DNA from 3 places in the Stenotrophomonas thermophila genome. Region 2 is predicted to be linked to each of the others. Evidence: predicted binding sites of a transcription regulator. Region 2 holds the regulator's gene; each other region holds the start of a gene.
What was found. The regulator FliA, encoded in region 2, starts transcription of late flagellar genes. The targets are predictions, from matches to a motif close to TAAAGTTTNNCNNNCNNNGGCCGATAA.

Region 1: BN1263_RS16900 (chemotaxis protein CheW) is a predicted target of FliA. The motif match lies at 1,881-1,907, and genes of this name have one in related genera.
Region 3: BN1263_RS00415 (methyl-accepting chemotaxis protein) is a predicted target of FliA. The motif match lies at 1,704-1,730, and genes of this name have one in related genera.

Annotation. Positions count from the first base shown of each region.
Region 1 is NZ_CVIW01000053.1:291-3,558, reverse strand. It holds partial or broken gene BN1263_RS16910 (MCP four helix bundle domain-containing protein) at 1-725, opposite strand, end outside; gene BN1263_RS16905 (hypothetical protein) at 827-1,210, opposite strand; gene BN1263_RS16900 (chemotaxis protein CheW) at 1,347-1,838, opposite strand; gene BN1263_RS16895 (flagellar brake protein) at 2,071-2,844, opposite strand; partial or broken gene BN1263_RS16890 (methyl-accepting chemotaxis protein) at 3,003-3,268, opposite strand, start outside.
Region 2 is NZ_CVIW01000008.1:10,518-13,785, reverse strand. It holds gene flhF (flagellar biosynthesis GTPase FlhF) at 1-638, shown strand, start outside; gene BN1263_RS05200 (MinD/ParA family ATP-binding protein) at 625-1,512, shown strand; gene BN1263_RS05195 (RNA polymerase sigma factor FliA) at 1,509-2,252, shown strand; gene cheY (chemotaxis response regulator CheY) at 2,310-2,702, shown strand; gene BN1263_RS05185 (protein phosphatase CheZ) at 2,702-3,268, shown strand, end outside.
Region 3 is NZ_CVIW01000001.1:92,043-95,310, reverse strand. It holds gene BN1263_RS00430 (response regulator transcription factor) at 1-256, shown strand, start outside; gene BN1263_RS00425 (VOC family protein) at 279-650, shown strand; gene BN1263_RS00420 (arylamine N-acetyltransferase family protein) at 716-1,555, opposite strand; gene BN1263_RS00415 (methyl-accepting chemotaxis protein) at 1,759-3,268, shown strand, end outside.

The DNA.
Region 1 (3,268 bases), on a different contig from region 2:
CGGCTGACGTCGATATGGCCATCGAGCTTGCCACCGGCTACGTCGTTGGCGACCGAGACGGCGCCGCGCACGCTGCCGACCAGTGCGCGGGCGAACAGCCAGACCAGCACCAGGCCGAGCGCGGCGCCACCCAGCAGGGCGATCACGGTCAGCACGGCCGAGGCGGAATAGGTGGACGCGGCCTGTTCGCGCGAGGCGCGGGCCAGGCGGTTGTCTTCGGCGATCAGCGCTTCCAGTGCCGAGGCGGCCTTGCGGTGCTTGGTGCGGGTTTCGCCGACGAAGGTATCGATGGCATCGTCCGGCAGGTCCAGTTCCAGCATCTCGGTGACACTGTCATAGGAGGCCAGGGCGTCCTTCCACTCCTTGGCGAAGGTGTCGAACAGCTTCTTCTGCTGCGCGTTGTCGACCAGCTTCGGGTACTCCTTGATCGACTTGTCCATGCTCGCGCGCAGCTCGACGCCCTGCTTGCGCGCATCGGACTTGACGTCGTCGCTGGCCCGGATCAGTTGCTGGTAGGCGGCATTGCGGTATTCGCCCAGCATGCCGCGCATCTCGCCGGCGAGGCGGATGCTCTCCATGCGTGAACCGGCCAGCTCGGTGGTGACGTTGTTCAGCGAATGCAGGCCGCGATAGGCGACGATGCCCTGCAACAGCATCACCAGCAGGAGGACGCCGAAAGTCAGCAGCAGCTTCGGCATCAGTTTCAGGTTGTTGATCCACGGCATGGGCGTTGCGAGCTCCTAAGGCAGACGCGCCCGGGCATCGGGCCCGGTTGCAGCAGAAACCACGCCGGCACCAGCACCGGCGTGGTCCGACGGACAGCGGATTACTTGATGTTGGCCAGCTTCAGGCCAGCCGGCGAGCTGACTTCGATTTCCGCGCGCGAGGCGTCACGCTGGATCTTGCCGATCACGCAGACGGTCTTGCCTTCCAGGGTTTCCAGCGGGAAGGAGAACTTGCTGCGGTTCTCGCCGGCGATGCGGGCCGAGAAGGTGTGGCGCGGGAAGGCGCCGCCCATGTAAAGGAAGGTCGGCTGGCCTTCGGAACCTTCTGCGTAGCGGGCCTTCTCGACCTTGCCGCAGACCATGCCGTCCTTGCCGACCGAGCGCGGTGCCAGTTCCGGCGGGATCATGTCGGCCGACTGGGCGAACGCGGAGGAAGCGGTGGTGGCCAGGACAGCGGCCGAAACGAACGCAAGCAGGGACTTCATCGAGGTATATCTCCGGGGATGGTGATGGTCGTTCCGGTTCCGCGCGCTCCTGCGCGACCGGCTTCTGTCCCCCTATCGGCACTGCCGGGGAGAACTGAAGGGTTTTGTGACCGGAACGTGAAGCAGGTCCGCTCGGTCAGGCAGCAGCGTCTTCGGCAAGGGCGTTCTGCCCCATGTCGGCGCTGTCGAGCAGGGTCTCGATGTCCAGCAGGATCAGCATGCGGTCGTCGTGGGTGCCGATGCCGGAGATGAAGCGGGTGTCGACGGCAGCGCCGAATTCCGGGGTCGGACGGATCTGCTCGGCCGACAGCGGGATGACGTCCGAGACGCTGTCGACCACGATGCCGACCACGCGGTCTTCGACGTTCAGCACGATCATCACGGTGAAGGCGTCGTAGCGGGCATTGTCCAGGCGCAGCTTCAGGCGCAGGTCGATGACCGGCACGATGGTGCCGCGCAGGTTGATCACGCCCTTGATGTAGTCCGGTGCATCCGGCACCCGGGTGACGGCGTCGTAGCCGCGGATTTCCTGCACCTTGAGGATGTCCACGCCGTAGTGCTCGTCACCAAGGGTGAAGCTGAGGAATTCGCCACCGGCGCTGGCGGCGGAGTTGGTCTTGTCGTTCATCGAGGGGTCCTGGTTCTGCCGGAAGTCCCGGTGTCAGGCTCGATATCGGCCCCGCCGGGGGGGACTTTAGGTGCCGGCTCGGAGGCATCCGCGCATGGCGTGGGTCTACCGGGGCGCGGTGGGTATCCGCGCATCGCTTGGGTCTGCCGAGGATCGGTAGTGCCGGCCGCTGGCCGGCAACGGCAATATGCGGGTTGCCGGCCAGCGGCCGCCACTACCCATTGAACGCGCCCTACAGCTCGCCGTTGCGGCGTGCCTTGCGCTGTCGGTCGATGCGGAAGATGTAGCGCTGGATGGCGCTGTCGGCGCCGCGCGGCAGGGTGTCAAAGCGCATGCCCACCCGCTTGATCTCGATCCCGTTGGGTTGGCGCTGCGGCAACAGGTTGCAGACAACCAGCCCGATCTCCAGGTCCGGGCCGTCGGGCAACGACAGCACCGCCGGGTAGCGCTTCTGCAGGCTGAACACTGCGCAATCGGTTGGCACGGCGACCGCCAGGCCGCCGCCACTGATGTCCACCACCCGCATCGACAGGGCGTCGGCGCGGCTCTCGCCGGCGGGGATCAGCAGTTGGGGCGAATCGGTGACGGGGGTTTCCAGCCGGTACATCTCACGGCGTTGCAGATGCACCAGTTCGTCCGGAAGGGGGGCGCGGAAGGCAACGTGCCCGTCGTTGTCCACGCGCTCCAGCGCGTGCAGGCGGAACCGCACGAGGACACGCTCGAGCTGGGCGAAGCACAGCAGATGGTCGGCCTGTTCGGCGGCGCGGTTGGAAGCCTCCTGCAGGCTGCCATCGAGCAGCAGGTAGTCTTCATCCTCTTCGAGTTCGAGCAGTGCGGTCGGGAACGACCGGTCGCGGCCGTCGATATGGGCATTGATCAGTGATCGCTGGTCGATCAGCGAGCGCAGCAGCTGGCGCAACTGGCGCGGGTTGCGGACCAGGAAACGTTCGTCGGCGGCATCAGCCGCGTGGACATCATGCACTGCAGTGTCGTTGCCGTCGGACATGGAATCTACGGTCAGGGGCGGGCGCCAGCACGCGTTGGCGCGAGGCTCGATGGGGATATCGGCCTCTGCACCGGATTATGAAGTGGGATTTGCATCACTTTCCATGCGTAAGGGGCCAGACCCCTTTCCCGAGGGAGAAGGGTCCGACCCTGGCGACATCAGAACTCCTGCCAGTCGCCGTCTGCAGCCAGCGCCGACTGGGCTGTCCCGGTGCGCAGCGTACGTGCCGGGGCCGCCTTCACGGCCGGTGCGGCAGCTGCGACCTGGCGCGGTACCGGCGCCGCCAGCGGACGCGCCGGAATGGCCGCCGTGCCCTGCGATGCCAGCCGGAAGCGGGCCACGGCTTCGCCCAGCTGCACGGCCTGGTCTTCCATCGCACGCGCGGCGGCGGTGGCTTCCTCCACCAGCGCAGCGTTCTGCTGGG
Region 2 (3,268 bases):
AAGAAGGCGGCGTGATCGCCCTGGTCGGCCCGACCGGCGCCGGCAAGACCACCACCATCGCCAAGCTGGCCTCGCGCTTCGCCGAGAAGCATGCGCCGCGCGACGTGGCCCTGGTGACCACCGATACCACCCGCATCGGCGCCCGCGAGCAGCTGTACGGCTACGGCCGCCAGCTCGGCATCGCGGTGCACGAGGCCAACAGCGGCACCGACCTGGACCAGCTGCTGGAACGCCTGAAGGACTACAAGCTGGTGCTGATCGACACCGCCGGCCTGGGCCCGCGCGACCGCGCGCTGGCCGCGCAGCTGCAGTGGCTGCGCGCCGCCCGGCAGGTACGCACCCTACTGGTGCTGCCGGCCAACACCAGCTTCGGCGACATGGACGAGGTGGTCCGCCGCTTCGGCGCCGCCAACCTGCAGGGCCTGGTGCTGAGCAAGCTGGACGAGACCGGCCGCTTCGGCAACGCCCTGTCGGTGGCCGTGGACCACGCCCTCCCGATCACCTGGGTGACCGATGGCCAGGACGTTCCGGAGGACCTGCACCGGGCCAGTGCGGCCAATCTCGTACTTCGCCTTGAAGATTTGCGCCGCGCGGCCGATATGCCCTGCAACCCGGAGTTGAACCATGCCGTCGCGTGAGTACGCCAAGCTGACCAAGACCTTCCCGCTGTCGGCCACCCGCAGCGAGCCGCTCGGCCCTGTGCGCACCATCGCGGTAACCGGCGGCAAGGGCGGCGTGGGCAAGACCAACGTCTCGGCCAACCTGGCTGTGGCGCTGGCGGGCATGGGCAAGCGCACGCTGCTGCTGGACGCCGACCTGGGCCTGGCCAACATCGACGTGATCCTGGGCTTGAACCCCACCTTTACGCTGGCCGACCTGGTGGCCGGCCGCTGCTCGCTGGACGACGTCATCGTCGAAGGCCCGAACGGCGTGCTGGTGGTCCCGGCCGCTTCCGGCCGCCGGCACATGGCCGAGCTGGCCCCGGCCGAGCATGTCGGCCTGGTCAACGTGTTCTCCGAACTGGAACGCGAGCTGGACATCATGGTGGTCGATACCGCCGCCGGCATCACCGACGGCGTGCTGACCTTCTGCCAGGCCGCGCAGGACACCGTGGTGGTGGTCTGTGACGAACCGGCCTCGATCACCGACGCCTACGCACTGATCAAGGTGCTTTCTCGCGAACGCGGCGTGGACCGCATCCAGGTAGTGGCCAACATGGTGCGCGACCCCAACGAGGGCCGCGTGCTGTACGAAAAGCTGACCCGCGTCTGCGAGAAGTTCCTCGCCGATGTCTCGCTGAACTACCTGGGCTGCGTGCCGCAGGATGACTGGCTGCGCCTGTCGGTGCAGCGCCAGCAGCCGGTGGTGAAGGCCTATCCGTCCAGCCCGGCCGCGCTGGCGATCACCGAGATCGCGCGTCGCACCGCACGCTGGCAGGCGCCGACCGAACCGCGTGGCGGCGTCGAGTTCTTCCTCGAGCGCATCCTCAAGCAGCGCGGGGTGGCCGCATGAAAGGCGCAGCCCAGTACAGGGAAGTCCAGCGCTCGGCGGCCAACGAGGTCATCGCCCAGCATTCGGACCTGGTGCGGCGCATCGCCCACCACCTGGCCGCGCGGTTGCCGGCCAGCGTTGAAGTGGACGACCTGATCCAGGCCGGCATGATGGGCCTGATCGAAGCGTCGCGCAGCTACGACGCCGACCAGGGCGCCTCGTTCGAGACCTATGCCTCGATCCGCATCCGCGGTTCGATGATCGACGAGATCCGCCGTGGCGACTGGGTGCCGCGCTCGGTGCACCGCCGTGCACGCGATGCCGCCGCCACCATCCGCCGCCTGGAACAGAGCACCGGCCGTGCCGCCAGCGCCACCGAAGTGGCCGCCGCGATGGAGATGCCGCTGCCCGAATACCTGCGGTTGATGGAAGACGCCGCACGTGGCCAGGTGCTGAGCCTGGAGTCGCGCATCGAGGACCAGGGCGAGCTGGACACCGTCGCCCAGGGCGGCCCGACGCCGCAGCAGGTGCTGGAGCGTGGTGAATTCGGCCGCGAGCTGGGCAAGGCCATCGGCCACCTGCCCGAGCGCGAACAGCTGGTGCTCTCGCTCTACTACGAGCAGGAACTGAACCTGAAGGAGATCGGCGCGGTGCTCGGCGTGAGCGAGTCGCGGGTCTGCCAGATCCACGGCCAGGCGGTGCTGCGCCTGCGTGGCCGGCTCAAGATTTTCGAGGCGGCGGACGCCGGCCTGGAAGAATGAACATGCCCGAGGCGGCTGCCCCCGGCCGCCCGGAATGAACAACAAAGGAACTCTGCTTTGAACAAGAACATGCGCATCCTGATCGTCGATGACTTCTCGACCATGCGTCGGATCGTCAAGAACCTGCTGGGCGATCTGGGCTTCACCAATACCGCCGAAGCCGAGGACGGGCATGCCGCGCTGTCGCTGCTGCAGAGCCAGCCGTTCGATTTCGTGGTCACCGACTGGAACATGCCGGTGATGACCGGCATCGAGCTGCTGAAGGCGATCCGTGCCGATGCCAAGCTGAAGACCCTGCCAGTGCTGATGGTCACCGCCGAAGCCAAGCGCGAACAGATCATCGAAGCCGCCCAGAACGGCGTGAACGGCTACATCATCAAGCCGTTCACTGCGCAGACGCTGGAAGAGAAGCTCGGCAAGATCTTCGAACGCCTGGCGGCCAGCGCCTGATGGATACCACGGTCGACAAGAGCGCCCTCGCCCTGCGCCTGCAGGAAGCCCTGGACGCACTCGAGTCCGGTGACGAGGCCGCCTGGCGGCAGCGCATCGACGGACTGGTCGCGCTGCGTACGCAGCCGATGATGAGCGGCCTCTCGCGGCTGGCCCGCGAGCTGGGGCAGGCACTGGGTGAGCTGCCGACTGTGCCCAGCGAGGCCGGTGAGCTGGACGACGCCTGCGCACGCCTGGACCACGTGGTGGCGATGACCGAACAGGCCACCCACCTCACCCTGGACCTGGCCGAGGAATGCCGCAGCCTGACCGAACAGCTGCGTGCCGAAGGCCTGCAGCCAGGCCAGGACGCGCAGCTCGAGCGCATCCGCCACAACCTGACCGAGATCGCCCTGACCCAGAGCTACCAGGACCTGACCGGGCAGATCATCCGTCGCGTGGTCGGCATCGTCCGCCGCGTGCACGAGGGCTTCGGCGCACTCGGCCTGCCGCCGGAACAGCATCGCACCGACCCGGCACTGGCCGGGCCGGCACTGAAGGGACTGGACCGCCACGCGGTCTCGCAG
Region 3 (3,268 bases), on a different contig from region 2:
GCTGCCGGTCAGCACCGAGCCGGTACGCGCCCGCTACCGCTTCCACGATGAAGCACCGCCCACCGATACCTTCGGGGAACGCGAGGTGGCGATCCTGCGCTTGCTGGCCGGTGGCTACAGCAACAAGGAGATCGCGCGCAGCCTGTTCCTGGCCGAGGGCACGGTGAAGAACTACGTGTCCGCCATACTCGACAAGCTGGGCACCCGCGATCGCACCCGTGCGGTGCTGAAGGCGATTACCCTGCGCATCATCTGAGTGGACCGAGCAAGGAGTGCCAGTGAACCCGATCCTGCATGTGGAAATCCCGGCCAGTGACCTGGACCGTGCCATCACGTTCTACCAGCGGTGGCTGCAGGTCGCGGTGGACGAACCTGTCGTGCTGCACGGCTGCCGGATGGCCTACCTGCCGTTCTCCGATGAGGCCGCCGGTGCCAGCATCGCGCTGGTGCACGGCGCGGACTACCGGCCTTCCGAACAGGGGGCGCGCGTCTACATCGGCGTCGATGACCTGGATGCGAGCCTGGGGCGAGCACTGCAAGCGGGCGCCGAGCTGCGCTTCGGACCCGCCGATGCGGGCGACTGGCGTGTGGCCGAGATCCGCGACAGCGAAGGCAACCGCATTACGCTGCAGGCGCGCGCGGTTGCGTAGAGCCGAGCCCATGCTCGGCTGCTGTTGACCCAGCAGCCCAAGCTCAGCCGAGCATGGGCTCGGCGCTACAAGGTTGCGGCGCGTGAGCGCTGCAGCCAGTCATTGATGGCCGGGTCCAGTCGCGGGTCGTCCGGCAGCTGCATGCCGAAGCGCTGCTGCAGTACGTCGCGCACATCACCCACATCATGCAGCGGGCGCTTGTCCGGCGCCTGCCCGGGGCGGTGCTCGGTGTAGTTGCCGCTGCCGATGGTGCGGCGCCAGTCCGGTCCGGTCAGCGACACGCGTAGCTGGCCCGGGAAGCTGGAATCGGGGTGGGTGCATACGTACCAGTTGCCCACCACGTTGTCGATCGGTGCAGGCGCCTGCAGATCGAAGCGGTACATCGCCCGCCAGCCGTCGCTGGATTCGGCTGACAGCACGAAGTCGCCCTCGTCAGGCAGACGCTGCAGCAGATAGCGCTCATGCGGCGTGGCCTGCGGCTGCGCATCGTGCAGGCGCAGCGGTACGGTCGGGGTCAGGCTGCCGAATCCGGCATCCACCAGCCAGTCGTCCCCATCCACATGCACGCGCAGCAGCAGATGGGTACGCGCGGTCAGTTCGCCGTCATGCGCTGCCAGCAGCACGCGCGCACTCAGCGGCTGCGCATCAAAGCCCAGTGCCTGCAGCAGGGCCAGCAGGCCGCCATTGAGTTCGAAGCAGTAGCCGCCACGACGGTCGTCGAGCAGCTTGCGCTGCACGCTGTCCAGGTCGATCGGTACTGCATCGCGCAGCAGGCAGCTGAGGGTTTCGAACGGCAGCAGTGCGTTGTGGCGCTGCTGCAGCAGGGTCAGGCCCGCCAGCGTCAGCGGTGGCGGTGCATCCAGCTGCAGGCGTTGCAGGTAGCGGGGGACATCGAGCGTGGTCATGGAGGCACCGGACGGGGGAAGGGCGTCCACTGTGCTCCCCCAACCGGGGTTGAGGTCAAGGGTGGTGGTCGTGTCACGCCAGCGTCGCCTGCACCCGGTAGAAAGTCCGCGTCCGCCAGTCATCGCTGGGCTCGGACGACGAAAGGTCTAAAGTTGCCTTGAGTCCGGCCGATACAGGTGCGTCTTTCCGCCTGGAGCCCGTCATGTCGGCCGTCGTCCCCCACCTCCGGTCCCTGCGCACGCGCCTCGCTGCGATGCACTCGGCGTCCCCCGGCCTGCTGCGCTGGCTGCAGCCACATCGGCTCAGCGTGGCCAACAAGCTCAAGGCCACACTGTGGATCTGCGGCCTGGGCCTGGTGGCGATCGCTGCTGTCTACGCCTGGACTGGCCATGCCAACGCACTGGCTGCGCGCAGCCAGGCCAGCTACCAGCGCGGCAGCGATCTGGCTGCCAGCCTGTCCACGCGGGTGGCCGAAGCGCGTCGCCTGCAGGCCCAGTATGCACGCAGTTTCGATGATGCCGACCGCGCGCAGCTGTTGGCCACGCAGAAGGCGTTGCAGACCGATCTGCAGGCGCTGCGCGCGATGCCGATGGATGCTGGCCGGCGCAAGGCTCTGCAGGCGCTGACTGAAGCCGCCGACGCGTTCTCGCAGGGTGTGGCCGCCCTGTTCGAACGGGTCGACGAGATGGGCCGTGGTGATGCCGGCCTCGCTGCGCAGCTGCAGCAGGCCGCCGACACTCTGCAGGCGCAGGTGGATGTGCAGCAACGGCCCGCGCTGGCGCTGTCCCTGCAGAAGATGCGAAGGCAGGAGGCACTGCTGCTGCTCGACGGTGATTCCACCCACGCCGACCGCGCCAGCGAGGAGAAGCTGCCGTTCGACCTCGCACTGGCGGGCCTGCCTGCGGATGTGCAGGACACCCTGCGCACCGGGATGGAGGCGTATCAGGCCGCATTGCTGGGGTATACCGCTGCCCGCGTCGGCCTGGATGTTGAAGCGCAGTCGCTGCTGGATACCGCCGCGGGCGTAGCGCCGGCGTTGGCCGCATTCCAGCAGGCACAGGTGGCGGCACTGGCCGAGGCGCAGGCACGCCAGCAGGCCGGCGCGCGCACCATGAGCGTGCTGTTCGCACTGACCCTGCTGCTGGTGGCCGGCGTGCTGATCACCAGCCTGGTGCTGGTGCTGCGTGCGGTGCGCCGGCCGATCCAGGACACCCTGCGCTTCGCCAGCGACATCGCCGACGACCGCCTCGACACCACCCTGCGCGTCTACAACGCCAACGACGAGATCGGCCAGCTGGCCCAGCGCCTGGTCGACATGCAGCAGCGCCTGCGCGCACGCATCGAGACCGAGCGCGCGGTGGCGCGCGGCAACACCCGCGTGCGCCAGGCATTGGACAGCGCGCAGACCGGCCTGATGGTGATCGATGCGGAAGGGCAGGTCGCCTACGCCAACCCGGCATTGCTGCAGCTGCTTGAACTGACGAACGAAGCGCTGGTGGGCAGCGACGCGGTAAGCCTGCATCCGGCGTTGGCCAGCCTGGCCGGCGTACGCCAGCGCGAGGAGCGCGAGATCGGCCATGCCGGCGTGCGCTACCAGCTGATCGCCAATGCCATCATCGACGAAGCTCAGTTCCTTGGCGTGGCGGTGGAGTGGCGCAGCCGCGCGCTGGAAACGCTGCTGGAAACCGAAGTGGCAGCACTGGTCGACGCCG